DNA from 2 places in the Micromonospora sp. NPDC049274 genome. Region 2 is predicted to be linked to the other one. Evidence: riboswitches for the same ligand, from Rfam matches in the RefSeq annotation. Region 2 holds a riboswitch; the other holds the start of a gene.
What was found. Region 2 has a riboswitch for thiamine pyrophosphate ahead of AB0K10_RS30395 (ECF transporter S component). Riboswitches for the same ligand answer to the same signal wherever they lie in the genome.
Positions count from the first base shown of each region.

Region 1: linked by a shared signal. The riboswitch ahead of thiE (thiamine phosphate synthase) and the one ahead of AB0K10_RS30395 (ECF transporter S component) in region 2 are both predicted to bind thiamine pyrophosphate.

Region 1 covers NZ_JBFAQS010000002.1:548,795-564,330, reverse strand. Annotated here, with positions in the region: gene rplQ (50S ribosomal protein L17) at 1-67, shown strand, start outside; gene truA (tRNA pseudouridine(38-40) synthase TruA) at 139-969, shown strand; gene AB0K10_RS06160 (hypothetical protein) at 1,064-2,164, opposite strand; gene AB0K10_RS06155 (methyltransferase) at 2,267-2,872, shown strand; gene AB0K10_RS06150 (ATP-binding cassette domain-containing protein) at 2,914-4,593, shown strand; gene AB0K10_RS06145 (aldo/keto reductase) at 4,631-5,593, shown strand; gene AB0K10_RS06140 (hypothetical protein) at 5,756-6,295, opposite strand; gene AB0K10_RS06135 (ThuA domain-containing protein) at 6,362-12,208, opposite strand; TPP riboswitch at 12,499-12,608, shown strand; gene thiE (thiamine phosphate synthase) at 12,603-13,226, shown strand; gene thiO (glycine oxidase ThiO) at 13,223-14,512, shown strand; gene thiS (sulfur carrier protein ThiS) at 14,503-14,703, shown strand; gene AB0K10_RS06115 (thiazole synthase) at 14,700-15,479, shown strand.
Region 2 covers NZ_JBFAQS010000024.1:1,903-17,438, forward strand. Annotated here, with positions in the region: gene AB0K10_RS30310 (hypothetical protein) at 1-322, opposite strand, end outside; gene AB0K10_RS30315 (glycine--tRNA ligase) at 527-1,906, opposite strand; gene AB0K10_RS30320 (hypothetical protein) at 2,023-2,502, opposite strand; gene AB0K10_RS30325 (antibiotic biosynthesis monooxygenase) at 2,527-2,868, opposite strand; gene AB0K10_RS30330 (hypothetical protein) at 2,898-3,155, shown strand; gene AB0K10_RS30335 (metal ABC transporter substrate-binding protein) at 3,210-4,160, shown strand; gene AB0K10_RS30340 (metal ABC transporter ATP-binding protein) at 4,157-4,918, shown strand; gene AB0K10_RS30345 (metal ABC transporter permease) at 4,922-5,794, shown strand; gene AB0K10_RS30350 (metalloregulator ArsR/SmtB family transcription factor) at 5,831-6,130, shown strand; gene AB0K10_RS30355 (Fur family transcriptional regulator) at 6,127-6,525, shown strand; gene AB0K10_RS30360 (hypothetical protein) at 6,598-7,206, shown strand; gene AB0K10_RS30365 (hypothetical protein) at 7,216-7,383, shown strand; gene AB0K10_RS30370 (acyl-CoA dehydrogenase family protein) at 7,466-9,388, opposite strand; gene AB0K10_RS30375 (DUF6328 family protein) at 9,618-10,121, opposite strand; gene AB0K10_RS30380 (SIS domain-containing protein) at 10,332-11,081, opposite strand; gene AB0K10_RS30385 (AAC(3) family N-acetyltransferase) at 11,078-11,884, opposite strand; gene AB0K10_RS30390 (alpha/beta fold hydrolase) at 11,923-12,753, opposite strand; TPP riboswitch at 12,861-12,965, shown strand; gene AB0K10_RS30395 (ECF transporter S component) at 13,043-13,630, shown strand; gene AB0K10_RS30400 (ABC transporter ATP-binding protein) at 13,759-15,180, shown strand; gene AB0K10_RS30405 (energy-coupling factor transporter transmembrane component T) at 15,177-15,536, shown strand, end outside.

The DNA of each region.
Region 1 (15,536 bases), on a different contig from region 2:
GGCATCCGGCGACACCGCCGAGGCGCGCGAGGACAGCGACCTCGCCACCGAGGAGAACAAGGCCTGACCTCGGGCATCGTTTCCGGGCCCGGCACCCCTCACGGGGTGTCGGGCCCGACCCGTAACAGGAGGTACGAGGTGGACGAGCGGATCCGGCTGCGGCTGGACGTCTCGTACGACGGCGCCAGTTTCTCCGGCTGGGCGCCCCAGCCGACCCGGCGGACCGTCGCCGGGGTGCTCGTCGAGACCCTGGACCTGGTGCTCGGCGCGGGTACGGCGACAGGTCTGACCGTCGCGGGTCGCACCGACGCGGGGGTGCACGCCACCGGGCAGGTCTGCCACCTGGACCTCCCCGCCGAGGTGTGGCGCGAGCACGAGGGACGGTTGCTGCGCCGTCTCGCGCGGCTGCTCCCCACCGACGTGCGGGTACGGGCGATGTCGGAGGTGCCGGCCGACTTCGACGCCCGCTTCTCGGCAACCTTCCGGCGCTACGAGTACCGGGTGACCGACGCCCCGTACGGCGCCGAGCCGTTGCGCCGACACGAGGTGCTGGCCTGGCCGCGACCGCTGGACCTGGCCGCCCTGAACGCCGCTGCGGCGGGTCTGGTGGGGGAGCACGACTTCGCCGCGTACTGCCGGCGCAAGGAGAACGCGACGACGCTGCGCGAGGTGACCCGACTGGACTGGCGGCGCGACCCGGACGGCATCCTGGTCGCCACCGTGCAGGCGGACGCGTTCTGCCAGGCCATGGTCCGCAGCCTCGTAGGAGCGATGCTGGCGGCCGGCGACGGTCGCCGGACGGTCGAGTGGCCGGGCAGCCTGCTCGACCGGCAGGAACGCTCCAGTGAGGTGACTGTGGCCCCGGCGCACGGCCTCACCCTGGTCGCGGTCGGCTACCCGGACGACCCGGCCGACTACGCCCGTCGCGCGGACCTGACGCGCCGCCTGCGCGTGCCCGTCGAGGGCTGACGACGACGGCCTCGTCGTGGGCTGACGACGGCGGTCGCGGACGACGGCGGGTGTGCCACCCGTCGGCGGCACACCCGGCGCGCGGAGTCGCGGATCAGTCGCCCGGCAGGTCGCCGTCGTCGGTGCTGCCGTTCTGGGTGCCGCTGCCCTCGGTCGGCGCCGCCGTTGGTTGTCCAGCCGTGGCGGTGTCGGCCCGCCGTTGCAGCACGCCTCGACTGAGGTGTATCTCGATCATGTCGTACAGGACGTCCCGGATCTTCGCGTCGCCGGACTTGACCGCGGCCCCGTCCGCGCGGACCACCAGCGCGTACGCCAGGTAGTGGCCCCGGGCCTGCCAGCCGACCCGAGCCGGGGCGCTGGTCAGGACGTCAGCGTCGTCACCGGCGCTCAGACCCCGGAACCGGCCCTGCCGGTTGTCGAGGATGTGCCGGATCTGGTCCCGGACCCGTTCGGCGCTGACCTTGTCGGTGAGGTTGAACAGGCCGGCGGTGACCAGGTAGTCGCCGCCGGGTGCCCGAAGCGTCGCCCGGACGACCTGGTTGCAGCCGAGCCGGAGGAGCAGGTCGGCCACCTCGTCGGTGGCGGCGACGGCGCAACTGCCGCTGGAGTGCGTCTTGAGCACCTGGTAGGCGGGCTGGCCGTCGGCGAGCTTCAACTCCTTGCCGGGAAAGAGCTCCTTCGCGGTGAGCGGCGCCTGGTCGGTGTCCCGCGAGTCGAGGTCCTGCCGTTGCGCGGGAGCGGACGCGCCGACGTTGGGCTGGCTCGTGGCGGTGGCCTGTGGGGCGGGGTCGTCGTCCACGAGCAGCGCGGCCGCGCCCAGGCCGCAGAGCGCCAGTAGGACGAGGACGGCCGCGCCGCCGATCAGCACCTGCCAGAGCCGGCCGCCGCCACGCCGTGTGGGCGACGTTACGGCTTCAGCCGTCGTGTAGACCTGGCTGCGCGGGGCCGCGACCGGGGCGCTGACGCGGGTGACCGGTGGCACCTGGGTCGGTGGCGCCTGGTTCCGTGACTCCTGGCTCCGTGGCGCCTGGGTCGACGGCAGCAGCAGCTGGTTCGGCCGAGGCAGCGACGGGGCGGGGAAGCGTGACGGTGAGGGGCCGGCCGGCGGAGGCGGACCGGCGCCGAGCACGGCCAGGTCGGACCCGGGCTCCGGGTCCTCGAATTCGTCCTCATCGGACTCGTACCGATACACCATGTCGCCCAGAGTAGGAGCCATTGTCCCTTTAGGGGGTAATATTGGGAAATGCGGCTGCGGGCCGTGTCGGGGCCTGACCCGGCCGGTGCGAGAATTGCCGGCGTGACCGGCGACCACTACTTCACCGCTCAACCCGCCAGCGACGCACCGGCGCGCGAGGTCGAGTTCTCCGTCGCCGACCGCGACTACCAGCTCGTCTCGGCCGGCGGCGTCTTCTCCGCCAGCCGCCTCGACGCCGGCACCGCCGTACTCCTGCGCAAGGCCGAGCTGCCCGCCGCCGACACCGTCGGTGACCTCCTCGACCTCGGCTGCGGGTTCGGCCCGATCACCTGCGTGCTGGCCGACGTGGCGCCGACGAGCACGGTCTGGGCGGTCGACGTCAACGCCCGCGCACGCGAGCTGACCGCCGCCAACGCCAGGCGGATCGGCGCCGCCGACCGGGTCCGGGTGAGCGCGCCGGACGACGTGCCGGCGGACCTCCGGTTCGCCCAGCTCTGGTCCAACCCACCGATCCGCATCGGCAAGGACGAGCTGCACGAGCTGTTGCTGCGGTGGCTGCCCCGACTCGCCCCGGACGGCGTCGGCTGGCTCGTCGTCGCCCGCCACCTCGGCGGCGACTCGCTGCAGCGCTGGATCATCGACCAGGGGTGGCAGGTCGAGCGGCACGCCAGCCAGAAGGGCTTCCGGGTGCTGCGGGTCACCCGGTAATTGGATGTCCCTCCCGGCCCTCGCTGGGGCAGGATCCCCGCGTGGGATACGTGGACGTGGCAGCGGTCGGGCACATTCTGCCCGACGGTCGGGAACTCTTCGCCGACGTGTCGTTCCGGGTCGGGGAGGGCAGCAAGGTCGCCCTGGTCGGGCCGAACGGCGCGGGAAAGACGACACTGCTGCGGATGGTCGCCGGTGACCTGCCGGTGCGTACCGGTACCGTCGCGCGGGCCGGCGGGCTGGGGGTGATGCGCCAGTTCATCGGCATGATCGGCGACGAGACGACAGTGGCCGACCTGGCGCTGTCACTGGCCCCGCCGCCGCTGCGCGCGGCCGGCAGCCGGCTCGCCGAGACCGAGACGGCGATGCGGGCCGCCGAGGCCCACGGCAAGTTCAGCAACGCCGCGGGCAAGGCCCAACTGGCGTACGCCGACGCGCTCGGCGCCTGGGGCGAGGCCGGCGGGTACGACGCCGAGGTGCTCTTCGACACCGTCGCCACGATCGTGCTCCACCAGCCCTGGGACGCCGTCCGGGACCGGCCGGTGCGGACCCTGTCCGGCGGCCAGCAGAAGCGCTTCGCCCTGGAGTTGCTGCTGCGCGGCCCCGACGAGGTACTGCTGCTCGACGAGCCGGACAACTTCCTCGACGTGCCCGGCAAACGCTGGCTGGAGGCGCGACTACGCGAGTCGACGAAGTCGGTGCTCTACGTCTCGCACGACCGCGAGCTGCTGGCCCAGAGCGCCGACCGGGTGGTCGCCGTGGAGGGGGGCAGCGCCTGGGTGCACCCCGGTGGCTTCGCCAGTTGGTACGAGGCGCGGGTGGCCCGGCACGCCCGCCTCGACGAGCTGCGTCGACGCTGGGACGAGGAGCACCAGAAGCTGCGCGAGCTGATGTTGATGTACAAGCAGAAGGCCGCGTACAACGACGGGTTGGCCTCGCGCTACCAGGCCGCGCAGACCCGGTTGCGCAAGTTCGAGGAGGCCGGGCCGCCGCCCGTACCGCCGAAGGACCAGGACATCCGGATGCGGCTGACCGGCGGGCGGACCGGCAAGCGCGCGGTTGTCTGTGACCAGCTGGAGCTCGACGGCCTGACATTCCCCTTCGACCTGGAGATCTGGTACGGCGACCGGGTGGCGGTGCTCGGTGCCAACGGCACCGGCAAGTCGCACTTCCTGCGGCTGCTGGCCCGCGGCGGCACCGATCCCGACCCGGCGAACGGGCCTGTCGACGGGGCGGGTGCGCTCGCCCCGGTGACGCACGACGGCACGGCCCGGCTCGGCGCCCGGGTCCGACCCGGGCACTTCTCCCAGACCCACGATCGGCCGGAGCTGATGGCGAAGACGCTCGTCGAGATCCTGTGGCGGGGTGACGAACATCGCCAGGGGATGGACCGGCACGCGGCGATGGGCGTGCTCAGCCGCTACGAGCTGGCCGGGCAGGGCGACCAGCGCTTCGGCACCCTCTCCGGTGGGCAGCAGGCCCGATTCCTGGTGCTGCTGCTGGAGCTGTCCGGGGCGACCCTGCTGCTGCTCGACGAACCCACCGACAACCTCGACCTGGCCAGCGCGGAGGCCCTCGAAGCGGGCCTGAACGCGTTCGAGGGGACGGTGGTGGCGGTCACCCACGACAGGTGGTTCACCCGCTCCTTCGACCGGTTCGTGCTGTTTCGGGGCGACAACGAGGTGGTGGAGACCCCGGAGCCGGTCTGGGACGTGGGCTGAGCCGTCACCGGGCAGCGGTGCGCCCGGCCGGCATAGGGTGGATCTCGTGACTGAGATGACCTATCGCCGGCTGGGCGACTCCGGGCTCGTGGTGTCCGTCGTCGGAATCGGCTGCAACAACTTCGGCCGCAAGCTCGACCTCGACGGCACCCGCGCGGTGGTGGACGCCGCCCTGGACGCCGGGATCAACCTGTTCGACACCGCCGACATCTACGGCGAGCCGCAGGGCGGCTCCGAGGAGCTGCTCGGGCAGGCGCTCAAGGGACGCCGGGACGACGTGGTGGTGGCCACCAAGTTCGGCATGGACATGTTCGGCCTGAACGGGCCGGACTACGGCGCGCGGGGTGCGCGGCGCTACATCGCCCGCGCGGTGGAGGCGTCGCTGCGCCGGCTCGGCACCGACCACATCGACCTGTACCAGATGCACGAGCCCGACCCGGGCACCCCGATCGACGAGACCCTCGCGGCCCTGGACGACCTGGTCCGCGACGGCAAGGTCCGCTACCTGGGCAACTCCAACTTCGCCGGCTGGCAGATCGCCGACGCCGACTGGGTCGCCTCGTCCAACGGCCGGTCCCGCTTCATCAGCGCGCAGAACCACTACAGCCTGCTGGAGCGGTCCGTGGAGACCGAGATCATCCCGGCCTGCGAGCGGTTCGGTCTCGGCATGCTGCCGTTCTTCCCGCTCGCCAACGGCCTGCTCACCGGGAAGTACAAGCGTGACGGTCAGCCGCCGGCCGGCAGCCGGCTCTCCGGCGGTGGGCGGTACGCGGAGCGGCTCGCGGCGGCCGACTGGGACACCATCGAGGCGATCGAGGCGTACGCGGCCGAGCGGGATCTGACGATGCTCCAGGTGGCGATCGGTGGGCTGGCCGCCCAGCCGGCGGTGACCTCGGTGATCGCCGGCGCCACCACGCCCGACCAGGTGCACGCGAACGCCGCAGCCGGCACCTGGGAGCCCAGCGACGAGGATCTGGCGGCGCTGCGCGCCGTCCTCTGAGCGCGCCGGCCGCTCGGCGCGTCGTGATCCACTCGCGTTCTTGTAAAGCGGCGTGACCTGCGGTCGGGGATGGGCCGACTTCAAGGAACGCGAGTCGATCACGGGCCGGGCCGCTCGTCGCGGCCCGGCCCGGTCGTCGCAGTGGCGCTGTGCGCCGGTAGGTCAGTCGTTCGGCGTCGAGGGGCGGCGGCGGCCCCACAGCATGGCCACTCCCATCGCCGCGACGACGACCATGAGGCCGGCCGCCGCGAACGGCCACCAGTCGCCCGTCCCGCCCTCGTCCGCGGGCCGGGTCACCGCGACCGGCCTGGGCGCCGGGGGCGACTGTGCGGCCTTCGCCTGCACCGTGGCGGTGGCCTTGCCCGCCAGGGGAGCGGGGGAGTTCACAGTGACCTTCCACGTGCCGGTGGAGAGCACCGGGCCGCTGCTGTAGAAGCCCTGCCCCTCGGGCTGCGGCTCCAACTGCACCGGCCCGACCCGCTGCCCGTCCGGGCCGGTGGCGGTGAGCACCAACCGCACCACCTGGTCCAGCCGGCGACCATCGGCGTAGGTGGCCTGGATGGTGACGCCCTCGGCCCCATCGCCGGCCACCGTCAGTTTGAGCTTGTCGGCCTGGGCGGCCGCCGGGGCAGCGGAGAGCAGGGTCAGGACCAGTCCGGCGAACACGGCGGCCACCACCTTGCGGATACCCGTCACGGACATCTCCTCACTACGGATGAGGGAGGCCCCTCCCCGACACCTGAGCGTCGGGGAGGGGCCTCGATCGGATCAGAGCTGGCGACCGGGTGCCAGCCGGGTGGCGTCGCCACCGAGCCGTCCGGTGCCCTTGACCGGTTCGCCGTCGTTCGCCTTGACCCCGGCCTTGCTGGCCGTGCCGCCGAGCCGAACGATCATCGCGTCGGCGTCCCGGATCAGGACGTCCCGAACCTCGGCCTCCGGCACCAGTGTGGCGTCGGCGGCGAGGTCACGGAGTGCGGTCAACTGCTTGATCGCCTTGTTGTCGTTGCCGGCAGCCTCGGCCTGACGGGCCGCGTCGAGCTTCGCCGTCAACTGCTTGTGCGCCTTGGCCGAGAGCCGCCCCGTCGCCTTGAACCGGTCCAGCAGGTTCTGCATGTCCCGGAACGAGGTGGTGACGAAGAACCGGACCGCCGAGGTCGTCGTGTTGCCCGCCTTGTCGGTCGCGGTGACGGTCAGCTCGTGCAGGCCGAGCGGGAGCTCGTACATGGCCTGCAGGGTGCCGCTGGCGTACGCCTTGCCGTCCAGGTCGCCCACCACGGACGCGATGCCCGAGGTCGGGTCGACGGCCTGCCAGGACACCCGTACGTCCTGGCTGTCCCCGTAGAGCTGGCCGTCGGCGATCCCGGACACCAGCAGCGTCGGCTTGGTGCCGTCGATGCGCAGCACCGCCGACTTGAGCGTCTCGGCGTTGCCCGCCTTGTCGGTCGAACGGAACAGCAGCTCGTGCTGCCCGTCACCGGTCACGGAGACCGGAGCCGTGTACGGCGTCCACGCGCCGCCATCCAGCGACCACTCGACCGTCTTGACGCCGGAACCGGCGTCGGTCGAGGTCAGCACCACCGGGATGGTCCCGTTGTGCCAGCCTGCGTCGTTCGCCGGAGCGAACGTCGCAGTGGTGACCGGAGCGGTGGCGTCGATCTTGACCGAGACGGTCTTCGTCGACTCCACGTTGCCGGCCTTGTCGGTCGAGCGGTACCGCAGCTCGTGCTCGCCGTCGCCGCTCACCGCCACCGGGGCGGTGTACGCCGTCCAGGTGGTCGCCCCGTCGAGCTGGTACTCCGTACCGGCCAGACCGCTGCCGCCGGCCTCGTCGGCGGCGGTCAGGGTGACAGTCACCGGACCGGTGTACCAACCCTCGGTCGGGGTGCCGGACAGCGCAGCCGTCGTGACCGGAGCGGTCTCGTCGGTGACCACCTCGGTGCTCAGCCGGAAGTAGTCGAACGAGGCGGTCTTCGACGCCGTCTGGTTGGCGCCGAGGGTGAACAGACCGACCTTCGGGGTGGCCCCGACCGCGCTGTTGGTGAGCGCCTCCAGCGTGGTCCAGGTGGTCCCGTCGGCCGAGTACGACGCCGTGAAGGTGTCGCCCGTGCGGGCCAGCCGCAGGTGCCACACCGCCGAGGTGAGGCTTGTCGCCTCCGGCTGCGGGTTCTGGACGACGCCGCCGACCTCGCTGCGGAACTCGATCCGCCGCGTCACCGTCTGGCCGGCCTGGTTGTCCGCGATGAAGTCGAACTTCAGGTAGTTGTCGTCGTCCGCCTGCACGAGCAGACCCGCCTGCTGGTACTGCTCGTTCAGCAGGCTGCCGTCGACCTTCGTCTCCAGGGTCCAGTCGCCCGAGGGCGCGGTCTGGAGGATGAAGTTCTTCGGCCCGGTGTTGTCGGTGCCGTAGATGTCACCGTTCGGCACGTCGATCCGCAACGCGCCACCGGTGACCCGGTAACCGTTCGGGTCCTCCCGCGTCACGGCGTCCCACCGGCACTTGTCCAGCGTGTCACCCGTGAATTCGTCCGACGGGTCGACCGGGCCGGCCGGGGCGTCCGGCGTGACCACGAACGAGTCGAACGCGGCGTCGACCACTGGCGCCTCGGTGCCTCCGTTGAGCGCGAAGACCCCGATCCGCGGGTTGGTGATGCCGGCGAGCGCGGCCGAACGGCCGACCGGGCTGAACGTCTGCCCGTCGCCCGAGGCGGACGCGGTCAGGTTCGTCCCGTCGCTGGTGATCCGCAGGTACACGGTGTCACCCGCCGGTGCGGCGGTGCTGTCGCCGGCGTCGTTGCGCGGCGTGGCGGCCGTCTCCCGGATGAACTCCACCGAGCGGCTGCCGTTGTAGAGCAGGTCCACCTTGGCGTAGTTGTCGTCGTCGCCGTACACCAGCAGGCCCGCCTGCTGGTAGTTGGCCGTCACCGGCAGAGTGACCTTGGTGGTCATCTCCCAGGCGCCGGTCGGCGCCGCCTGGAGGACCAGGTTGGTGGCGTCGTTGCGTGCGCCGTAGAGGTCGCCCACCCCGGTGGGCAGCCGCAGCGCGCCATCCGACACCGAGTAGAGCTGGTTCTCCCGGACCACGCTGGTCCACCGGCCCTTGTCGAGGCTGGTGCCGTTGAAGTCGTCCGAACGCGCCCCGAAGCAGGACGTGTCCGGCGCGTTCACCCGCACCGGCACCGTGGCGTACGACTTGGCACCCTTGCTGTCGGTCACCGTGAGGGTGGCCGTGAAGGCACCCACGCTCGTGTACGTGTGGCTGGCGTCCAGGGTGGACGCCGTGCCGCCGTCACCGAAGTCCCAGGCGTACGTCAGCGGGGTGTCGCCCTCGGCGTCGGTGGCCGTGCCGTCGAACTCGACGGTGACCGGCACGGTGCCGGTGGCCGGGGTCGCGGTGGCGGTGACCACCGGCGGCCCGTTCTCGGTGACGCCGCGGCCGACGAAGTCCATCCAGTTGACATTGAACAGCGAACCGGTTCCGCCGTTCGGATCGCGGGCCACGAAGTACAGCGATCCGCTCGCGGGACCTGTCACAGGCGCGCTCACGTCCGTGTACGTCTGCCACGCGCCGGTCGTCGGAACGATGGCCGTGGCCACTACCGGTCCGTCGACGGCGCCCGCGTGGACCTCGATCCGACCGCCGGCGGCGGCCGAGGCGGCCCGGAACCGGATCTCGGTGATGTTCGTCAGGTCCGCCGGGACGACCGACCACCAGTCGCCGTCCTCGATGAACGCGATGCTCTGGCCGCCACCGGCGGTGTCGGCCCCGGCCTCGCGCTGCACGCCTGCGTCTCCGCCGCCGGTGCCGCCCGGCACCCGCCCGGTGGCCGTGAAGTACTCGGCCTGCTTCTGCTTGGGCTGCAGGATCTCGATGTCCCGGCCGGTGAGCGCGCCCGCGCCGCCGGCACCACCGTCGTCGGTGTAGGTGGCCTCGAAGACCGCGAAGACGTTCGCCTCGGCGCCATGCCCGGAGGCGAGCGACGTCTGGACCGTGCCGGTGCAGCCGGTGTGCTGCTCCAGCGGGTGGGCGTGCTCGTCGTGACCGAGCAGCACCTGGAGGTTCACCCGGTCGCAGTCGATCTGCCCGTCCTCGGGGTCGGTCACCTTGACCGTGTAGCGGACCTGGTCACCCCAGTTGAAGAAGCCACCGTCCGGCGGGAACTCGATGCTCACCGTCGGTGCGGTGTTGCCCACGGTGACCGGCACGTTGGCCACCGCGGTACGGCCCTTCGGGTTGGTCACGGTGAGCTGGGCGGTGTAGTTGCCCGCCGTGGCGTACGTGTGCGTCGGGTTGGCCTCGGTGGAGGTCTGCCCGTCGCCGAAGGTCCAGGAGTAGGTGAGCGCGCCGCCGTCCGGGTCCCGGGAGCCAGTGCTGGAGAAGGTGACAGTCAGCGGCGCCGGGCCCGAGGTCGGGTTGGCGGACGCCGCGGCGATCGGCGCGAGGTCACCGGCGGTGTAGTCGATCCGGTAGATGCCGGAGTCGTCGTTGTTACCGCCGAACCCGGTGCCCCACTCGATCAGGTAGAGCGCGCCGTCCGGACCGAACTCGAAGTCCATCGGCCGGATCATCTTCATGCCGGTGAGCAGCTGGTTGATGTCCACCAACGACTTGCCGTCGGCGGTCATCTGCATCGTGTACATCTTGTTCTGGTTCCACTCGCCGAGCAGCGCCTTGCCGTCGTAGTAGGCCGGCCACTTGCGCGGGGAGTCGAGGTCGGCGTCGTACCGGTAGGCCGGGCCGCCCATCGGGGCGCCACCGCCACCGATCTCCGGATACCGCGCGTCACCGGCGTAGCCGTAGTCGACGGTGGCCGGGACGACAGGCGGGAGGTTGGTCAGGCCCGTGTTGTTGGGCGAGTTGTTCACCGGCGCCGCGCAGTCGAACTTCGGCCCGCTCGGGCCGGACGGGAACGTGTAGTCGTTGTACGCCTCGTTCGTCCCGGTGCAGTACGGCCAGCCGTAGTTGCCGGGGGTGACGACGTTCCACTCGACCAGGCCACGGGGGCCCCGGTCCGGGTTGTTCGCGTTGGCGTCCGGCCCGTAGTCCCCGACGTACAGCGTGTCGGTCTTCGGGTCGGTGCCGATCCGGAACGGGTTGCGGAAGCCCATCGCGTAGATCTCGGGACGGGTCTTCGCGGTGCCCGGCGCGAACAGGTTGCCCGTCGGAACGGTGTACGTCCCGTCGTCCTCCGGGTGGATCCGGATCACCTTGCCGCGCAGGTCGTTCGTGTTCGCGGAGGTGCGCTGCGAGTCGTAGTCCTGACGGCCCGCCCGCTCGTCCAGCGGCGCGTACGCGTTCGACTCGAACGGGTTGGTGTTGTCGCCGGTGGCCAGGTAGAGGTTGCCGGCGCTGTCGAAGGTCATGCTGCCGCCCGCGTGGCAGCAGGTGTTGCGCTGGGTGTCGACCCGCAGCACCTGCTTCTCGCTCGCCGGGTCGATGGTGTCGCCGGTCACCGTGAACCGGGACAGCAGGTTGCGCGTGACGCCGTCGTTCGGGGCGTAGTAGAGATACACCCACTTGTTGGTGGCGAAGTCCGGGTCGAGCCGGATGCCGATGAGGCCGTCCTCGTTGCCGGTGAAGACGTCCAGGTCGACGGCGGTGACGGTGCTACCGGTGTCCGGCTTGATGATCTGCACCCGGCCGTCGCGCTCGATGTAGAAGACCCGGCCGTCGGGCGCGATGTCCAGCTCCATCGGATTACTGGTGTTGCTGTCCAGGGTGATCTTCTCGAAGCTGGAGGTCTTCGAGGCGCCGCAGTCGGCGTCGACCACGCCGGCCGCCGTCTGGATGCCGCCGAGCAGGTGCTTGAGGAATTCGGGCTCGGCGTACGACTCCCGGGTGTGCCCGCCCCCCGTGTACCAGGAGCGGCCACCGTCGAAGTCCTGGCACCACGCGGTCGGGTGGTCGGCGCCCATCGCGCCGGCGCCCGGGGTGTAGCTCTTCTCGTCCAGGCTGGCCAGCACGTGCACGTCCGGCCGGGGGTTGGTCTGGAAGTTGTACCACTCGTCGAAGCGGGACCAGCGGTCCGGCAGTCCGGCGGTGGACGGGTGGGCATGGTCCTCCACCTTGACGGTGGCCTGCTGGTTCTGGGGGTGGTTGGCGAAGTACGCGCCGACCAGTTCGCCGTACCAGGCCCAGCTGTATTCGGTGTCCGAGGCGGCGTGGACGCCTGCGTAACCGCCGCCGGCCTTCACGTACCGCTCGAAGGCCGCCTGCTGGTCGGCGTCGAGGACGTCACCGGTGGTGGAGAGCCAGATCACGGCCTTGTACTTGGCGAGGTTGGCGTCGTTGAACGCGGCGCCGTCCTCGGTGGTGTCCACAGTGAACCCGTTGGCCGCGCCGAGTTGCTGGATGGCGGCGATGCCTGTGGGAATTGCGTCGTGCCGGAAGCCTGCGGTCTTCGAGAAGACCAGGACGGAGTAGGGGTCGGCCGCTGCGGCCTTCGGCGCCTTCGGCGCCACCTGGGAGAGCGGAGCCGCGACAGGCACGTCTCGCGCGGGGATCTGCGCTCCGGCCGGAGCGGCCTGCGCCGGCGACCCGAGCAGGGTCGTCGAGGCGAGCGCTAGGGAGAGCAGGGTAGCGGTGAGTGGTAAACGGGCACGACGAGAACGGGACACGCCGCCTCCAATGTCGCGGTGGACAGGAATCGCGGGGGCCGGCTCGCCGAAGACCGTCCCGGATGGAGCCGGTGGGGACGCCGTGCCAGGGCGTCCACGCCGGCATTTTGTCGAATCGCTGAACAAATTAATTCTGGTGTATCGATGTCGGGCAAGATGCCGGCGGGTAACGGTTCTGCAACGGCGGGCGACATTCCGAACAGGACCGGAGAAAGCGCCCCATCGATGGAGCCGTGGTGGCCGACGACCCCTCCCTTGGCAGACCCGGGGATCTGTCGTACGGTGACACGCAAGTAACCCACGGGAGCCCGGTGTACCGGGCTGAGAGGGGGGCTGACAGCCCCCGACCGTCGAACCTGATCCGGGTAATGCCGGCGCAGGGAGGAGCGTTGCCGTGCCGTCCCTTGGACGACTGCATCTGATCACCGACACCCGACCCGGGCGCGATCCACTCACAGTGGTCCGGGCCGCCCTCGCGGCGGCCCGCGCCGACCTCGTCGTGCAGGTCCGGGTGGAGGACTCCGCGACCGACCGCGAGGCGTACGACCTGGCCGGCCGGGTGTTGGCGCTCTGCGCCCCGTACGGAGCGACCTGCCTGGTCAACGACCGGCTGCACGTGGCGCTCGCGGTGGGCGCCGCTGGAGGGCACGTCGGGGCCGACGACCTGCCGGTCGCCGCCGCCCGGCACGTGCTCGGCCCGACCGGCGTGCTCGGCGCCACCGCACGCGCACCGCAGACGGCGGTCGCGGCGGTTGCCGCGGGCGCCACCTACCTGGGCGTCGGACCGTGCCACGCCACCACCACCAAGGACGGCCTGCCGGATCCCATCGGGCCCACCGGTGTGCGCGCCGTCGCCGACGCCGTCGACGTGCCGGTCATCGCGATCGGCGGGGTGACCGCCGACCGGGTGCCGGCGCTGCGGGCCGCCGGGGCGTACGGGGTGGCCGTGGTCGGTGCGCTCTCCGCCGCCGCCGACCCGGCCGGCGCCACCGCCGAGCTGCTCCGGGCCCTGGCGTGACGGGATCGGCCGCCCCCACCGTCGACGTAGCGGTGGTGGGCGCGGGGCCGATCGGGCTCGCGATCGCCTGGCGCTGCGCCACGCGCGGACTACGGGTGGCGGTGCACGACCCGGCCCCCGGGTCGGGGGCGTCGGCGGTCGCCGCCGGAATGCTCTCCCCGGTCGCCGAGGCGTACTTCGGTGAGCGGCGGCTGACCGAGCTGCTGGTGGCGTCCGCCGCCCGCTGGCCCGGGTTCGCCGCCGAGCTGACCGAGGCGAGCGGCACCGAGATCGGCTACCGCACCGAGGGCACCCTGATGGTCGGGCTGACCGGCGACGACCTGGCCGAGGCGCGCCGGCTGTGGGCGTACCAACAGGGGTTGGGTCTGCCGGTGACCCCGCTGCGCCCCAGCGAGCTGCGCGACCGCGAACCGGCGCTCGCCCCTCGGGTGCGCGGCGGCGCGTTCGCGCCCACCGACCACCAGGTCGACCCCCGGCTGCTGGTGCCGGCACTGCGCACGGCCGCGCAGCGGGCCGGCGCGGCGTTCGTGCCGCGGCCGGTCCGGAAGCTGTCCGATGTGGACGCGCGACTCACCGTGGTCGCCGCCGGCTGCGGGGCCGCCGTGCTCACCGGCCTGCCCGTGCGGCCGGTGAAGGGCCAGATCCTGCGGCTGCGCGCGCCCGGCGGCGTCACGCCGGGCTTCCGGCACGTGATCCGGGGGTACGCCGACGGCGAGCACGTGTACCTGGTGCCCCGCGCCGACGGCGAGGTGGTCCTCGGCGCGACCGTCGAGGAGCGTTCCGACACCACTGTCACCGCCGGCGCCGTGCAGCGGCTGCTGCGTGCCGGCGTCGACCTGCTGCCCGAGCTGACCGAGTACGACCTGGTCGAGGCGGTCGCCGGTCTGCGGCCCGGCACTCCGGACAACGCGCCGATCCTCGGGCCGCTGCCCGGTCGGCCGGATGTGCTGGTCGCCACCGGTCACCACCGGCACGGCATCGTGCTCACCCCGATCACCGCCGACACGATCGCCGACCTGGTGACCACAGGCGTGCCCGACCCGCTGCTCGCATCCTTCGGCGCGGGCCGATTCACCGACACGCCACCGCCCGGATCCGGCGACGTGGGCCGGTTCGCTGACACGCCACCGGTCCGTCCCGGCGACGTGGCGCGGCCCGGCGCGGGTGACCTGGGCGGACGCCGGTGCGCCGTCGCGTCGTCGGCCGGGATCGACGACGTGATGCCGGCTGGCGCGGGGGACCCGAGCGGACCTGCACGAACGACCGAGGAGGACCTGTGGAGTTGACGGTGAACGGGACCGGGCGCAGCGTCCCCGGCGGCGCGTCGGTGGCCGACGTCGTCCGTGACGTCGCCCCGCACCAGCGTGGCGTCGCGGTCGCGGTCAACGGCGAGGTGGTGCCCCGGGCCGGCTGGCCGGTCACTGTGCTGCGCGACGGCGACCGCGTCGAGGTGCTCACCGCCGCGCAGGGCGGGTGAGCGGCGTGTCGTTCGACCTGGGTGGGGTGGCCTTCACGTCGCGGCTGATTCTCGGCACCGGCGGCGCCGCGAACCTGCACGTTCTGGAACAGGCGATCCGGGCGTCCGGCACGGAGCTGGTCACGCTGGCGCTGCGCCGGGTGGACACCGCCCCGGGCACCGCCGGAGGGCTGCTCGACCTGATGGACCGGTGCGGGGTGCGGCTGCTGCCGAACACCGCCGGCTGCCACACCGCCACCGAGGCGGTGAAGGTGGCCCGGCTGGCGCGCGACGCGTTCGACACCGACTGGGTCAAGCTGGAGGTGATCGGCGACGAACGGACACTGCTGCCCGACGGCGTGGAACTGCTCCGCGCCGCCGAGGAACTGGTCGCCGACGGCTTCACGGTGCTGCCGTACACCAGTGACGACCCGGTGCTCGCCCGCCGCCTCGCCGATGTGGGGTGCGCCGCGGTGATGCCTGCCGGCGCGCCGATCGGCTCGGGGCTCGGAATCGGCAACCCGCACCACATCCGGCTGATCCGTCAGAGCGTGGACGTGCCCGTGATCCTGGACGCCGGCATCGGCACGGCTTCCGACGCGGCCCTGGCCATGGAGCTGGGCTGCGACGCGGTCCTGCTGGCCAGCGCGGTGACCCGGGCCGCCGACCCGGTGGCGATGGCGACGGCGATGCGGTACGCGGTCGAGGCCGGTCGGCTGGCCGCCGGTGCGGGTCGGATCGCCCGTCGCTTCCACGCCCTCGGATCCACCCCCGACGAGGGAAGACCAGACCTGTGACCGGGCGGACGGGCTCGGCGGCGCCGACGGGCTCAGTGACTCCAGATCTTGGTACGA
Region 2 (15,536 bases):
CGCGGTCGACCGCGGTCTGCGAGTGGATCGCCGTGACGGGGGAGAGACGTGTCGTGCGTGCCCCGGGAGACCCAACCGGCTCGCGAGCGCGGCGGGACGCGACAGGCGGCTCGGGCCTCTCCTGGGCGGCCTCGATGATCCCCTCGACGGACGACGGGACCATGGCGACGGGACCGGTCGACAGGCGGGGCGCGGATGACGCGTTCGGCAGCGGGGTGGCGTGGGCGGCAGCCTCGGCAGGGGGAGGCTGGGCGGCACTGTGTTGGGCCGAGGAGCCCGCGAGCGCCGGCAGTCCCACGACAATCGACGCCGCAGCGGTCAAGCGGAGGACAGAAAATCGCTTCGCCAACGTGGTCTCACTTTCCTTCCGGCTGAGATCACGATATCGAAGGATGGCATTGAATTGATTTCATCGGCCGCGACCCGCCGCTGGTCGACAATTTGCACGGCTATTTTCCGGGCTGCCACGAGAACCGAAAGTGCCTCCTCTCCACGGCGGTGGAGAGGAGGCACTTTCGCTATCAGGTCAGCAGCCGGGAAGGCGCTCGATCAGGTAACGCTCGACCTGGTCCAGCGAGACCCGCTCCTGCCCCATGGTGTCGCGATTCCGCACCGTCACGGCGTTGTCGTCCAGCGTGTCGAAGTCGACGGTGACGCAGAACGGGGTGCCGATCTCGTCCTGCCGGCGGTAGCGGCGGCCGATCGCCTGCGAGTCGTCGAACTCCACCACCCAGCGCTTACGCAGCAGCGTCGCGAGGTCCTTCGCCTTTGGCGAGAGCGCCTCGTTGCGGGACAGCGGCAGCACCGCCACCTTCACCGGGGCCAGCCGCGGGTCGAACCGCATCACGGTGCGCTTGTCCACGCCGCCCTTGGTGTTGGGCGCCTCGTCCTCGTCGTACGCCTCCAGCAGGAAGGCGAGCACGGCGCGGGTCAGACCGGCGGCGGGCTCGATGACGTACGGCATCCAGCGCTCACTCTTGGTCTGGTCGAAGTACGACAGGTCGACGCCCGAATGCTTGCTGTGCGTGGACAGGTCGAAGTCGGTGCGGTTGGCGACACCCTCCAGCTCGGCGAACTCGGTGCCGCCGAACTGGAAGCGGTACTCGATGTCGACAGTGCGCTTCGAGTAGTGCGAGAGCTTCTCCGCGGGGTGCTCGTAGAGGCGCAGATTGTCCGCCGAAAGGCCGAGGTCGAGATACCAGTTCCAGCGCTCCTGGAGCCAGTACTCGTGCCACTCTTCGTCGGTGCCCGGCTCGACGAAGAACTCCATCTCCATCTGCTCGAACTCGCGGGTCCGGAAGATGAAGTTGCCCGGGGTGATCTCGTTGCGGAACGACTTACCGGTCTGCGCGATGCCGAACGGCGGCTTCTTGCGGGCGACCGTCTCGACGTTCTTGTAGTTGACGAAGATGCCCTGCGCGGTCTCCGGGCGCAGGTAGTGCAGCCCCTCGTCGCTCTCCACCGGGCCGAGGTAGGTCTTCATCAGGCCGTTGAACATCTTCGGCTCGGTGAAGGTGCCCTTGTTGCCGCAGTTGGGGCAGTTGAGCTCGGCGAGCGAGGTCGGCGGGTGGCCGTGCTTGGCCTCGTACGCCTCCTCGAGGTGGTCGGCCCGGAACCGCTTGTGGCAGAACTGGCACTCGGTGAGCGGGTCGACGAACTCGGCGATGTGGCCGGACGCCTCCCACACCTTGCGGGCCAGGATCACCGCGGAGTCGAGGCCGACGACGTCGTCACGCTGCTGGACCATTGTCTTCCACCACTGCCGGCGGACGTTCTCCTTGAGCTCCACGCCGAGCGGACCGTAGTCCCACGCCGATCGGGTGCCTCCGTAGATCTCGCTGGAGGGGAAGACGAAGCCTCGGCGCTTGGCGAGGCTGACGACGGCGTCGATACGGTCGGCTGGCATGTTTCCTCCTACGCCGGCTGGCGGTCGGCGGGGGCGAGATGTGGATGGATCGGTCGGTTCGGGACAACGGTACGACCACCGGCGCCCCGAGCCCAGCAGAATACCGGGGGCGGGGGTCAGCTCACCCCGCAGACCTCCATGCCGCCGGTCTGACCGTCCTGGCCCAGGCTGACCTGCTGCCGCTCCCGGTCGCCGCCGTCGAGGGTCACGTCGACCGGAACGGTCAGGCTGGTGGTGTCCACCTCACCCACCCGGAACGCGGTGACCTGCGGCTCGGCGGCCGCCCGCCGCTCGAACTCGGGGCGGGACTCGCGCCGCTGCGCGTCGTCGCAGAGCTGGTCGTACGCCCGGCCGTAATTTCGCTCGACGAGCGCCTGGTAGTAGTCGCCGGTGACCGTGCGGCCCTGCTCGCGAACCGCCTGCACGCCGCTCACGGCCAGGCCGACGACGGCCGTGCCTCCCCCGCCGCAGCAGAGCGCCACGGCGAGGGCGCCGACGCCGAGGCCGATCCAGAGCCGGGTCCGGCGACCCTCGGTGGGCGGCGCGGCGAACGGCGGAGCCACACCGGGACCGGGCGGCGGGGCGGGTGCGGTCATAGGAGCAGCGTAGTGTCCTGCCGCTCAGCGGTAAGGACCCGCAGCCCGATCACTCTCGGCGACCACCACGGCTCCGCCGGGCGCGGCGCTGGCCAGCGCCTCGTACGCGGACGGCTCGTCGACCGACTCGGCGAGCAACGGCACCGCGCTCACCTTGACCTCGAACGCGCCCAGCGCCCGCCGGTAGGTGCCTACCGACTCCCACTCGGTGACGAGCGACCAGTACCGGGGGTCGTCCAGGGCTCGGACCAGTTGGCCGCGCAGGTAGCCGGGGCAGGCGGCCAGGGCCGTGAGGGCGGCGTGCGCCCGTTCGGTGAAGCCGTCGGCGACATCGACGTCGACCACGAACCGGTTGGTCACCAGCACCGGGGGTTCCTCCTCGTAGAGTCTGTGGGATGCAGCGTACGCAGCGCCCTCTGCTGGCCCGGTTGGCCGGGGCGAACCCGACGTCGGTGTTCCTGCTCACCCTGGTGGTGGTGCTGGTGGCGTTCTTCACGCCGGGGGTGGTCGGCGGGCTGCTGACGCTGACCCTCGCCGCCGCCCTGATCGCCCTGTTGGCGACCACCTGGCCGGTTCAGGCGCCGCAGACCCGGCTGATCCGGCTGCTGATGCTGACCCTGCTGGTCACTGTGGGTCTGGCGAAGCTGCTCTGACATGCAAGCATGCGTTTTTGACAATCATTGTCGTTACCACGGACAGTTGGGGACATGACCAACCGCACCACGTCCCGTGTCCTGGCCGCCGCGACCGCCCTGCTCGCCCTGAGCGCCGGCGCCGGCTGCTCCACCGGCGGCGCCGCCGGCGCCGATCCCCAACGGGTCGACGTGGTTGCCGCGTTCTATCCCCTCCAGTTCCTCGCCGAGCGCGTAGGCGGTGACGCCGTCCGCGTGACCAACCTGGCCAAGCCCGGCGCCGAGCCGCACGACCTGGAGCTCAGCCCGAGCCAGGTCGGTCAGGTCACCGAGGCCGAGATGATCGTCTACCTCAAGGGCTTCCAGCCGGCGGTGGACGAGGCGGTCGCGCAGGACGACGACGACCGGGTGTTCGACGTGGCCAGCGTGCAGCCGCTGCTGGACGCGAGCGCCGGTGGCCACAACCACGAGGGCGAGGAGGAGCAGGGCGAGGAGCAGCACCGGCACGCCAAGGACCCGCACGTCTGGCTCGACCCGACCCGCCTCGCCGGCATCGGCGACCAACTCGCCAAGCGTCTCGGCACCGTCGACCCGGACCACGCCGCCGACTACACCGCCCGCGCCACGGCGCTGCGCGCCGACCTCACGGCCCTCGACAGCGAGTTCACCCAGGGCCTGGCAACCTGCCAGCGGCGGGAGATCGTCACCAGCCACGCCGCGTTCGGCTACCTGGCCGACCGCTACCGGCTCGACCAGGTAGGCATCACCGGGCTCACCCCCGACGTCGAGCCCTCGCCGCAGCGGCTCGCCCAGGTCATCGAAAAGGCCAAGGAGCACCGGGCCACCACGATCTTCTTCGAGTCGCTGGTCAGCCCGAAGGTCGCCGAGACCATCGCCGGTCAGGTCGGCGCGAAGACCGCGGTGCTCGACCCGATCGAAGGACTCGCCGCGGGCAGCGACTCGGACTACCTTTCGGTGATGCGTACCAACCTGCAGACCCTGCGGACGGCGTTGAGCTGCTCGTGAGCACCCCCGTCATCACCGTCGAGCACGGCGCGGTCGGTTACGACGGCCGCCCGGTGCTCCGGGACGTCTCGCTCAGCGTGACCGCCGGGGATGTGGTCGCGGTGCTCGGGGCCAACGGTTCCGGCAAGTCCACGCTGATCCGCGCGATCCTCGGCCTCGTGCCGCTCGGCGCCGGCTCGATCACCCTCTTCGACAGGCCGTTGCGCCAGTTCCGACAGTGGCAGCGCATCGGGTACGTGCCGCAGCGCCTCGGCGCCGGCGGAGGCGTGCCCGCCACGGTCCGCGAGGTGGTGGCCTCCGGCCGGCTTGCCCGCCGGGGCGTACTGCGTCCACCCGGCGCCGCCGACCGGGCCGCCGTCGACGCGGCCCTGCGCTCGGTCGGGCTCGCCGACCGGGCCGGCGACCCGGTGGCCACCCTCTCCGGCGGTCAGCAGCAGCGCACCCTGATCGCCCGCGCGCTTGCCGGCCAACCGGAGCTGCTGATCCTCGACGAGCCCACCGCCGGGGTGGACGCGGCCAGCCAGGAGGCGTTCGCGGGCGCGCTGCGCGACTTCGTCGCCGACGGCGGGACGGTGCTGCTGGTGGCACACGAGCTGGGCCCACTGCGACCGGTGATCACCCGGGCGGTCGTCGTCCACCAGGGCGGCATCTGTCACGACGGCGCGGTTCCGGACCCGGCCGGCCACCACGCGGAGCCCGACCACGACCACGTGCACCCGCACGGTCCCGACGAGCCCGCCGGGCTGTGGAGCAACTGAGAAATGGAACTCTTCCAGTACCCCTACATGCAGCGCGCCCTCATCGGCGCGTTGGTGATCGGCCTGGCCGCGCCGGCGCTCGGCATCTACCTGGTGCAGCGCCGGCTGACACTGATCGGCGACGGCATCGGGCACGTGGCGTTGACAGGCGTCGGCGCCGGCCTGCTCCTCAACCGCTCGCCGGTGCTGGTGGCGGTGATCGTCGCCACGGTCGGCGCGATCGCCATCGAGGTGGTCCGCGCTCGCGGGCGGACCTCCGGCGACCTGGCCCTGGCGCTGCTCTTCTACGGCGGCATCGCCGGTGGCGTCCTGCTGGTCGGCCTGTCCGACGCGACAAGCGCCAACCTCAACGCCTACCTGTTCGGGTCGCTGCTCTCCACCTCGACCACCGACCTGATCACCGTCGGAGTGCTCGGCGCGGCGATCCTGATCACCATGATCGTGCTGCGGCCGGCGCTCTTCGCGATCAGCCACGACGAGGAGTACGCCCGCGTCTCCGGCCTGCCGGTGCGAACCCTCAACCTGCTGATCGCGGTCACCACCGCGGTCACGGTGACCATCGCGATGCGGGCCGTCGGGGTGCTGCTGATCAGCGCGCTGATGGTCGTTCCGGTGGCCACCGCCCAGCAGATCACCAGGGGCTTCCGCAGCACGATGACCGCGGCCATGGCGCTCGGGCTCTTCGCCGCCGGCGCCGGCGTCTGGGTGGCGGCCACCGCCGACACCCCGCCCGGCGCCTCGGTGGTGCTACTGGCCATCGCCTCCTTCCTGGTGGTGGCCGTGGCGGGCGCTGCCTGGCGGGCCGTGCGCCGCCGCACCGCGCCGGCTACCGTGCCGGTGCCGGAACCGCACGAGGTCGTGCTCGACCGAGGCTGATCGGCGGATGTCGGTGGTATTGGTTACCGTTGCAAGATGACCAGCGCAACGGGCTACGAGGGTTTCGACGGAGCCAGCGAGCTGCTCCGGGCCCTGTCGGCGCCGATCCGGCTGGCCATCGTCAGCGAGCTCGCCGGCGGCGAGCGGTGCGTGCACGAGCTGGTGGAGAAGCTGGGCGCCGCACAACCGTTGGTGTCCCAGCACCTGCGGGTGCTGCGCGGAGCAGGCGTGGTGCGCGGTTCCCGCCGGGGTCGGGAGATCGCCTACAGCCTCGTCGACGAGCACGTCGCGCACATCGTGGCGGACGCGGTCAGCCACGCCGGGGAGGGATCATGAGTGAGAGTGGCGCCGCGGTGCGCAACACGCGACAGCGCTCGGCGGTGAGCGCGCTGCTGGGCGAGATGGAGGGCTTCCACAGCGCCCAGGACCTGCACGCGATGCTCCGACAGCGCGGTGAGCGGGTGGGCCTGACGACTGTCTACCGCACGCTGCAGGGGCTGGCCGACGCGGGCGAGATCGACGTGATGCGCCCGCCGGGCGGTGAGCACCTCTACCGCCGGTGCAGCGAGGGACACCACCACCACCTGGTCTGCCGGGCCTGCGGGCGTACGGTCGAGGTCGCCGGCCCCGCGGTGGAGAGCTGGGCCGACCGGATCGCCGCGCAGCACGGCTACGCCGACGTCAGCCACACCCTGGAGATCTTCGGCACCTGCCCGGCCTGCGTCCACTGAACCGCCGCCGGCCTTTTTCGACCCCCGATCGACGGGTGCCGGGCCGGAGTCGTTCGTGGCACGCTGTCCGGCGTGAAGATCTACGCCGATCGGTTGCCGACCGCCGTCCGTCAGTTGCTCACCGACCTGCTCGTCGTCGCCTGGGTGTACGTAGCGATCCGCGCCGCGCTCTGGCTGCACGATCTGGTGCAGAAGCTCGCCGTACCCGGACAGAAGCTGGAGGGCGCCGGCAGTGGCCTCGCCGACAACCTCGCCGACGCCGGCGGCAAGGTCCGGCGAGTGCCGCTGGTCGGTGACGAGCTGACCGCGCCCTTCCAGCGGGCCGCCGACGCCGCCCGAGGTCTCGCCGACGCCGGCCGCGACCAGCAGCACCTGGTCGACCAACTCGCCCTCGCCCTCACCATCGCGGTGCTGATCTTCCCGCTCGGCCTGGTGCTGTTCGGGTGGCTGCCGCTGCGGGTGCGCTGGATGCGCCGGGCCGGATCGGCCGCGAAGCTGGCCGCCGGACCGGCCGGGCGGGACCTGCTCGCGCTGCGCGCGCTTGCCACCCAGCCGCTGGGCCGGCTGACCCGGATCGCACCGGACGTGGCCGAGGCGTGGCGACGCGGCGACGACGCGACAGTCGACGCGCTGGCCGCGTTGGAGCTGCGCCAACTCGGCCTGCGCAGCCGGGGCCGCTAGGGTCTTCGGGTGTTCTACTTCCTGATCGTCATCGCCGTGCTGCTGCTCGGCTACGCCGCCGTCCTGGTCTCCTTCGTACGCCGGGGCAAGAAGATCCCGCCCGCGGCGTACCTGGCCCTCGCCGGGCTCAACGGCCTGATCCTGGCGGGCGTGCTGGCCTGGGCGGTCTCCCGCTGACCGTGTCTCGGTCAGCCGGCGACGCCCCGGCAGCCGCCCGCGGGGAGCCGGGCGGCCCGACACTACCGACGGGCGGCCTGCGTTACGGCTTCGGCGGGATGCGGCGGCGGACGTCCTCGGCGGTCGACGGGCCGGGCGACCAGCGGGCCACCCAGGGCAACTCGTCGGACGGGGTGACGACGCCCTCCTCCAGGCCCGCGTAGCGGCCGGCGAGGATCCGCTTGGCGGCGGCCGTGTCTACGGAGTCGGTGTTGTCCCACAGGGCGGTGAACAGCGCGTCCACCCGGACTCGGGCCTGCCGGCAGAACAGGTCGGCCAGCTCGACGTTCTCCGGCCGCGTGTCGCGCTCGGCGGACGCCCGGACACAGACGGCGGACATCGCGAACAACTCCGCGCCGATGTCCACCACACGCCCGAGGAACGCCTGCTTGCGCTCCATCTTTCCCTGCCAGCGGGACATCGCGTAGAACGTCGACCGGGCCAGCTTGCGCGACGACCGCTCCACCTGGCGCAGGTGCGCGGCCAGGGGGCCGAACTCGGCGTACGCCGACGGGCTCTGGCCCCTGCCGACCGCGAGGGTGGGCAGCCACCTCGCGTAGAACGCGCCCGCTCTTGCGCCGGCGCGGGCCTTGCGGCCGAGCCCCGCCTCCGGGTCGATGATGTCGCCGGCCACCGACAGGTGGGCATCGACCGCCTCTCGGGCGATCAGCAGATGCATGATCTCGGTCGAGCCCTCGAAGATCCGGTTGATCCGCAGGTCCCGGAGCACCTGCTCGACGTTGGCCGGACGTTCGCCACGAGCGGCCAGCGAGTCGGCAGTCTCGTAGCCACGCCCGCCCCGGATCTGGATGAGCTCGTCGGCGATCTTCCAGGCCATCTCGCTGGCGTACAGCTTGACCAGCGCCGCCTCGATCCGGATGTCGTTGCGGTCGTCGTCGGCGAGCAGGCAGCAGAGGTCGAGCATGGTCTCCATGCCGTACGTGGTGGCGGCGATGAAGGAGAGCTTCTGGGCGACCGCCTCGTGCTCGCCCACCGGCCGACCCCACTGGACCCGGTCGGCGGCCCATCCGCGTGCCACGTTCAACGACCACTTGCCGGCGCCCACGCACATTGCCGGCAGCGAGAGCCGGCCGGTGTTCAGCGTGGTCAGGGCGATCTTGAGCCCCTTGCCCTCACCACCTATGACGTTCTCCGCCGGCACGAACACGTCGTGGAACCGGGTCAGGCTGTTTTCCAAGCCGCGGAGGCCGACGAACTCGTTGCGCCGTTCCACTGTGATGCCCGCGCTGTCGCCGTCCACCACGAACGCGGTGATCCCGCCGCGCCGCCCCTCGGCGGCCGGCACCCGGGCCATCACGACCAGCAGGGTGGCGACGATGCCGTTGGTGGCCCAGAGCTTCACACCGTTGAGCCGGTAGCCGGTGCCGTCCTCGGTCGGCTCTGCGGTGGTGGCGAGCCGGGCCGGGTCGGAGCCGACGTCGGGCTCGGTGAGCAGGAACGCGGAGACCTCCCCGGCGGCGAGCCGGGGCAGGAAGCGCTGCTTCTGCTCGGCGGTGCCGAACATCTTCAGCGGCTGCGGCACACCTATCGACTGGTGCGCCGAGAGCAGCGCGCCGATCGCCGGACTGACCGAGCCGGCCAGCATCAGCGCTCGGCAGTAGTGCAGGTTGCTCAGCCCGAGGCCGCCGTACTTCCGATCGATCTTCATGCCGAACGCGCCGAGGTCGGCCAGCCCGTGGAACACGGAGTCCGGAATGGAGGCGTCCCGCTCGATGGCCGCGCCGTCCACCTCGGAGGTGAGGAAGTCGCGGAACCGGCCGAGGAACTCCTCGGCGCGGGCCACGTCGTCCGGGTCGGAGGTGGGCCACGGGTCGATCAGGTCGAGCCGGAACCGCCCGAGGAACAGTTCCTTGCCGAAGCTGGGCCGGTCCCAGGCGGACTCCCGGGCAGCCTCGGCGACCTGCCGGGCCTCCTTCTCCGAGACCTGCCCCGCCTCGGTGGGCAACGGGGCGGCGGCGCCGGCGGTGTCGGCCGCGGGCTCGGGGCCGTCCGGTGCCGGTCGGCCGTTCTGCGTCGTGGTCACGGCTGCCCCCTCGAAGCTCGGTGCGGCTGCGGCTGTTACGCGTCCCCCGGCCGCCCGGCCGGACCGGCGCGGACCGCGTCGACGTACGTGACTACCGTCACGCTACCCCCGGTTGTTACCCAGGGGTAGCGGTGCGGGCGGATCGACGTGCTCAGCGACCGCCGGCCGCATCCGGGTCGTCGTCCTCGTCGTCGATGTCGTCGTCGCCCCAGTTGCGTCGGGCGAACGGCAGGATCACCCAGAACGCGAGGAACCAGAGCCCAGCCACCGCGCTGAGCACGAAGGCGATCGGCCGGTCCAGCACGAAGTCGGTGATCAGCAGCACCGCGCTGACCATCGCGATCAGCATGAAGGCGAGGCCGCCGGTGGCCATCCGGTGCGCGAACCGCACCAGCTCCGGCTTGCGCCCCTGGCGGAACAACGCCCGGTGGAACGCCACCGGCGAGATGATCAACGCGGTGGCGGCGGCCGCGGCGAGCAGGGCGACGATGTAGACGTCCCGCTGGAACTCGCTGGTCCGGGTGAAGCCGTTGCTGAACGGGAGGGTGAGCAGGAAGGCAAAGAGGATCTGCACGCCGGTCTGGGCGACCCGCAGCTCCTGCAACAGGTCGGCGAAGTTGCGTTGCCAACGCTGCTTCTCGGTCTCCTTGGACACGCGCTACCTCCGGTCAGACGTTACTGCCGGCGGTCCCGGCCGCCGGCAGCAACGCCAATGCCCTCCACGACCGAGCGCGAAACAGGTTCACGACACGTCCCGGCCATCTGCCGGTCACCCGCCGGCCATCGCCCGGTCGCCGCGACGCCGCTGGCCGCGCCACGCCGCCGCCACGCCGCTGGCCACGCCGCCCGCGCGTGCCGCCGGGTGTCAGGAGCCGCGGCGGATCCGGCCGGCGTACCGGGCCTCCAGCGCCGTGTTGTGCGCGTCGCCGTCCGGGATGTTCGCCGACAGGTAGACCGGAGGCCGCTCCCCCGCCGCCAGTAAACGGGCTACCACCTCCACGGTGATCTGCTGCGCCAGCAGCGCCGCCGTGATCGACGAGACCGCGCCGACCGCGCCACCACCGGGCAGCGGCAGCGTCGCATCGCCGTACGGCGCGCCGTTGTCGAGCACCACGTCGGCGAGATCGGCCAACTTGTGCCCGGACGGGTGACGGGACGCCATCCGCCCGGAGTGCTGCGCCGAGGTGATCGCCACCAGCGGGTGACCATGCTCCTTGATCAGCGTGGCAAACTCGACCATCGCGCCGTTGACCCCTGAGTTCGACGCGAGCACGAAGACGTCGGCCGGCCGTACGGGGGCCAACTCCCAGAGCCGGTGCGCCACCTCCGGATCCCGCTCCAGCAGCGGCCCGAGACGCTCGGCCGGTTCGCCGCCCAGCAGCACCAGGTCACGCAGCGCGATCCGGTTGGTGGGCACCAGGCCACCCGCCCGCCCGGCGATCTCCATGGCCAGGGCCTCGGAGTGCCCGGTGCCGAAGGCGTGCACCACCCCGTCGGCGCGGACCGCTTCCGCGATCAGGTCGGCGGCCCGCCCCACCGCCTCCCGCTGGCTGGTGGACACCCGGCCGATCGTCTCGGTCACCACTGCCAGGTAGTCCTCGGCGCTCACACTCATAGATCCTCCGTCGTCCGGTTGCGGGCCATCCACTGCACCGCGAAGTCGACAGCCGCCCGCTGGCGTACCAACCTCCCCGTCCCGGCGCCGACCGGGCCGGAGCGCACCGCCCCGGTGGCCTCCAGGTCCCCGCCCAACGCGCCGAAGTCGCTCGCGTCGAGCCGGACGTCCTGCCACCACACCCACTCGCGGCCGCCGTCGGCCGTACGCACCGCCGCGCCCAGTCGCTCGCGAACCAGCGCCGGGAGGCGATATTCGGCCAGGTGCAGCGAGGTGTTGACGGTGTGGTCCACCCCGAGCAGCAGCACGTCGGCGTCCAGGTCGTAGAGCCGGGCCAGCGGCGAGCCCGCGCCGAGCATGTCGGCCAGGCCGTGCCCGGCGACCACCTGCTCGGCCGTCGGCCCGAGCGCGGCGAACGACACGTGGGGATGCGCGCTGCGCAGCGCCGCGGGCCAGCAGCGGACCGTCTCGGCGAACACACCCATGTGCCGGCTCGGCGTGACCGCCGGGTCGAAGCCCGGCATCTCGGCGCGGATCAGCGGCCACCAGTCCACCGGCACCGGCGGATTGCGCCACTGCGCCGGGTCACTGTTGTCGGGGGTGTGGGTGGGCACCACGATCGTGCCGTCCGGGCCGAGCGCGTCGCGCAGGGCGAGCACCAGCGCCTGCGGCCCACCGCAGACGAAGCCCAGCGGGCGCATCCCGGCGTGCACCAGCACCGTTGAGCCGGGGCGTACACCCAGTAGGCGCAACTGCGCGGCGAGCGAGCGGCGGGTGCCCAGCCCGTCGGCGGGGGTCGTCACGGCGCGCCTCCCCCCGGCGCTCGTCGGCCCGGCACGGCTCAGGCCGTCCCGGCGACCCGGGCCAGGACCGCCTCGGCCAGCGCGGCGGGCGCGGCGTCCGGGATCCAGTGGGTCACCCCGGGCAGCGGTACGAAGCGGTAGTCACCTGTGACGTTTGCGGCGCACGCCTCGGCGGCGGTACGCCCGATGGCGATGTCCCGGTCGCTCCAGACGTAGGTGGTGGGCACGGCGACCGGACCGACGCCGGCCAGGTCGGCGCGGGACAGGGCCCGGTACCAGTTCAGGGCGGCGGTGAGCGCGCCCGGCTCCCGCATCGGATCGGCGTAACGGTTCACCCGGGAGGCGTCGCCCACCCCGCCGAGCATCCTGCGCAGCGCCGTCGCGTGCCACGCCAGCAGCACCTTTTCGGCCTTGCCCGGCTTGCGGAACAGCGCGATGTACGACGAGCGGGCCTTCTGCTCGGTGTCGCTGCCGAGGGCGTGCGCCATGGCCGCCGGGTGCGGCACGGACACCGCCGTCAACGTACGGACCCGATCCGGGTGCGCGGCGGCCACCGCCCAGGCCACGATCGCGCCCCAGTCGTGGCCGACGAGGTGGACGGCGTCCACACCGAGCGCGTCGAGCACGGCCACCGCGTCGGCGACCAGTTCGGGAATCCGGTACGCGGCCACCGCCTCCGGCCGGGCGTTCGGCGAGTAACCCCGCTGGTCCAGCGCGTACGTGCGCAGCCCGGCCGCGTGCAGTGCCGGCACGACCTCGTCCCACTCGCCGCTGTGCTGCGGGAAGCCGTGCAGCAGCAGGACGGGAACGCCGTCGGACGGGCCGCCGGTGCGTACCTCGAATGTGAGACCTCGCGCGTCGACCTGCATGATCGTCAGCCTACCCAGCCGCCGCCGCGCCGGTCCGGACGCGCAGGTGACTGGCTGCCCTGCTGGGCCGTTACCCCTGGTCGGTGCTAGCGTCAGCGAGACAACTTCACATCCGACAGGGGAGCGCACAGCGCTGAGAGTGCGGGCACGCCCGCAGACCCTCGAACCTGATCTGGGTAATGCCAGCGCAGGGAGTTCGGTCGACCTCCAGCCGCGCCGTGAGTCCGGTGCCACCGGACGCGCGGCGTGCGTCTTCTCCTGGTTCGTTCCACTGAACTGGGAGCACAGCATGGACAACACCACAAGCCGTTGGCGCACCATCGACATCGTGGTCGCCTCGGTGATCGCGGTCGCCTTCGGCGTCATCTTCTGGGCCTGGGGCCTGGTCTGGAGCGCCACCGAGGGGGCTTTCGCCTTCTTCCCGCCGGCGCAGACGCTGATCTACGGCGTCTGGCTGCTGCCGGCCGTGGTCGGCGGCCTGGTCATCCGCAAGCCCGGCGCCGCGCTCTACTGCGAGACGGTCGCCGCGGTCGTCTCCGCGCTGCTGGGCAGCCAGTGGGCCGGCACGGTGATCCCTCAGGGCATCGTGCAGGGCCTCGGGGCCGAGCTGGCGTTCGCCGCCTTCCGGTACCGGTCGTACCGGCTGCCGACCGCCGTGCTCGCCGGTGCGCTGACGGGTCTCAGCGCGGCGCTGTTCGACTTCTTCATCTGGAACGTCGACTACGCGCTGGGCGACTACCGCATCCCGTACGCCCTGCTCACCATCGTCAGCTCCACCGTGATCGCCGGTGCGGGCGGTTGGCTGCTCACCCGCGCCCTGGCCAACACCGGCGCCCTGGACCGCTTCCCCGCAGGCCAGAACCGAGCCCTGATCTAACCTCCCACCCCACCCCCACCCCCACTCCGCGCTGATCATGAGGTTGACGGGCGGATGGATCTTCATAACCACCGTCAACCTCATGATCGACCGTGCAGGGTGGAGCCGAGGCCCGGGAGGGGGTGGGTGTGGTGGGGGGCGGGGTTCTGTTGCGAGGGTTCGGGTGGCGGCATGCCGGGCGGCGGACCTGGGCTCTGCGCGGGGTGGATCTGCGGGTGGAGGCCGGGGAACGGATTTTGCTGCTCGGGCCATCGGGGGCCGGCAAGAGCACCCTGCTCAGCGCGCTGGCCGGGCTGCTGCCCGAGGATTCCGGCGAGCAGGAGGGCACCGTCGAAATCGACGGGCTCGACCCCCGCAAGGCGCGAGAACGGGTCGGCATCGTCTTCCAGGACCCGCAGAGCCAACTGGTGATGGCGCGCAGCGGCGACGACGTCGCGTTCGGGCTGGAGAACCGGGGCGTGCCGACAGACGAGATCTGGCCCCGGGTCGACGAGGCGCTGCGGCGGGTCGGCTTCCCGTACCCCCGGGACCGGCCGACGGCCGCGCTCTCCGGCGGCGAGCAGCAACGCCTCGCCCTGGCCGGCGCGCTGGCCCTGCGGCCCGGCCTCCTGCTGCTCGACGAGCCGACCGCCAACCTCGACCCGGACGGGGCCGCCCTGGTCCGACGCGCGGTGGCGGGCGCACTGGACGCCGACACCACACTGATCCTTGTCGAACACCGGGTCGCCGAGGCGCTCCCACTTGTCGACCGGGTGGTCGTCCTGGAGCCCGGCGGCGGCGTCCGCGCGGACGGAACGCCCGACGCGGTCTTCGCCGCGCACGGCGACACCCTCGCCGCCGAGGGCGTCTGGGTGCCCGGTCACCCCATCGCGCCCCGCACGGCCACCGCCGCCCCCGGCGACGTCCTGCTCACCGCCGACCGGCTCGGCCTGCCGCCGCGGCTGGGCCACACCGACCTGGCGGTACGCGCCGGAGAGGCCCTCGCGGTACGCGGACCCAACGGCGCCGGGAAGTCCACACTGGCGCTGCTGCTCGGCGGTCTGCTCAAACCGGGCGTCGGCCGGGTCACCGCCTCGGTCGAGTTGGCCGGAGCCGACCACCGCGCTCCCCCGCACCGCTGGCGGGCACCCGCGCTGACCCGGCGGATCGGGTCGGTGTTCCAGGACCCGGAACACCAGTTCGTCACCGGAACAGTCTTCGACGAGTTGGCGCTCGGTCCCCGCCGGACGGGTCAACCCGAGGCGGCCGTCCGGGAGACCGTCGCGGGTCTGCTGGAACGGCTGCGGCTGACCCGACTCGCGGCGGCCAACCCGTACACCCTGTCGGGTGGGGAGGCGCGGCGGCTGAGCGTGGCGACGGCCCTGGCCACCGCGCCCCGCCTGCTGATCTGCGACGAACCGACCTTCGGTCAGGACCGGCGGACCTGGCGGGAGCTTGTCGATCTCCTCGCCGACCTGCGCGACGCCGGCCACGGCGTGGTCGCGGTCACCCACGACCTGGACTTCGTCGCCGCGCTCGCCGACCGGACCGTGACCCTGGAGCGCGGATGATCAGCATCGAACCGGTCGCCGCGCCCGGCGCCCCGCTGGCCCGACGCAACCCGGTGGCGAAGGTGGCCGCCGCCCTGGTCTTCTCGTTCGCCCTGCTGGCGACGCTCGACCCGGTGGCGCCGGCGATCGCCATCGCCGTCGAACTCGCCGTCCTGCCGCTGTTCGGCGTCCGCTACCGCGTGCTGGCCCGGCGGGCCCTGCCCCTGCTGCTCAGCGCCACCGGCATCCTGGTCACGCTTGTGCTCTTCGCCGCCGACCAGTCCGGCCGGGTCCTGCTCGACGTCGGACCGGTGCTGGTGAGCACCGGCGTGCTGGGCACCGCTCTCGGTCTGGTGCTGCGGATCTTCGCGGTGGCC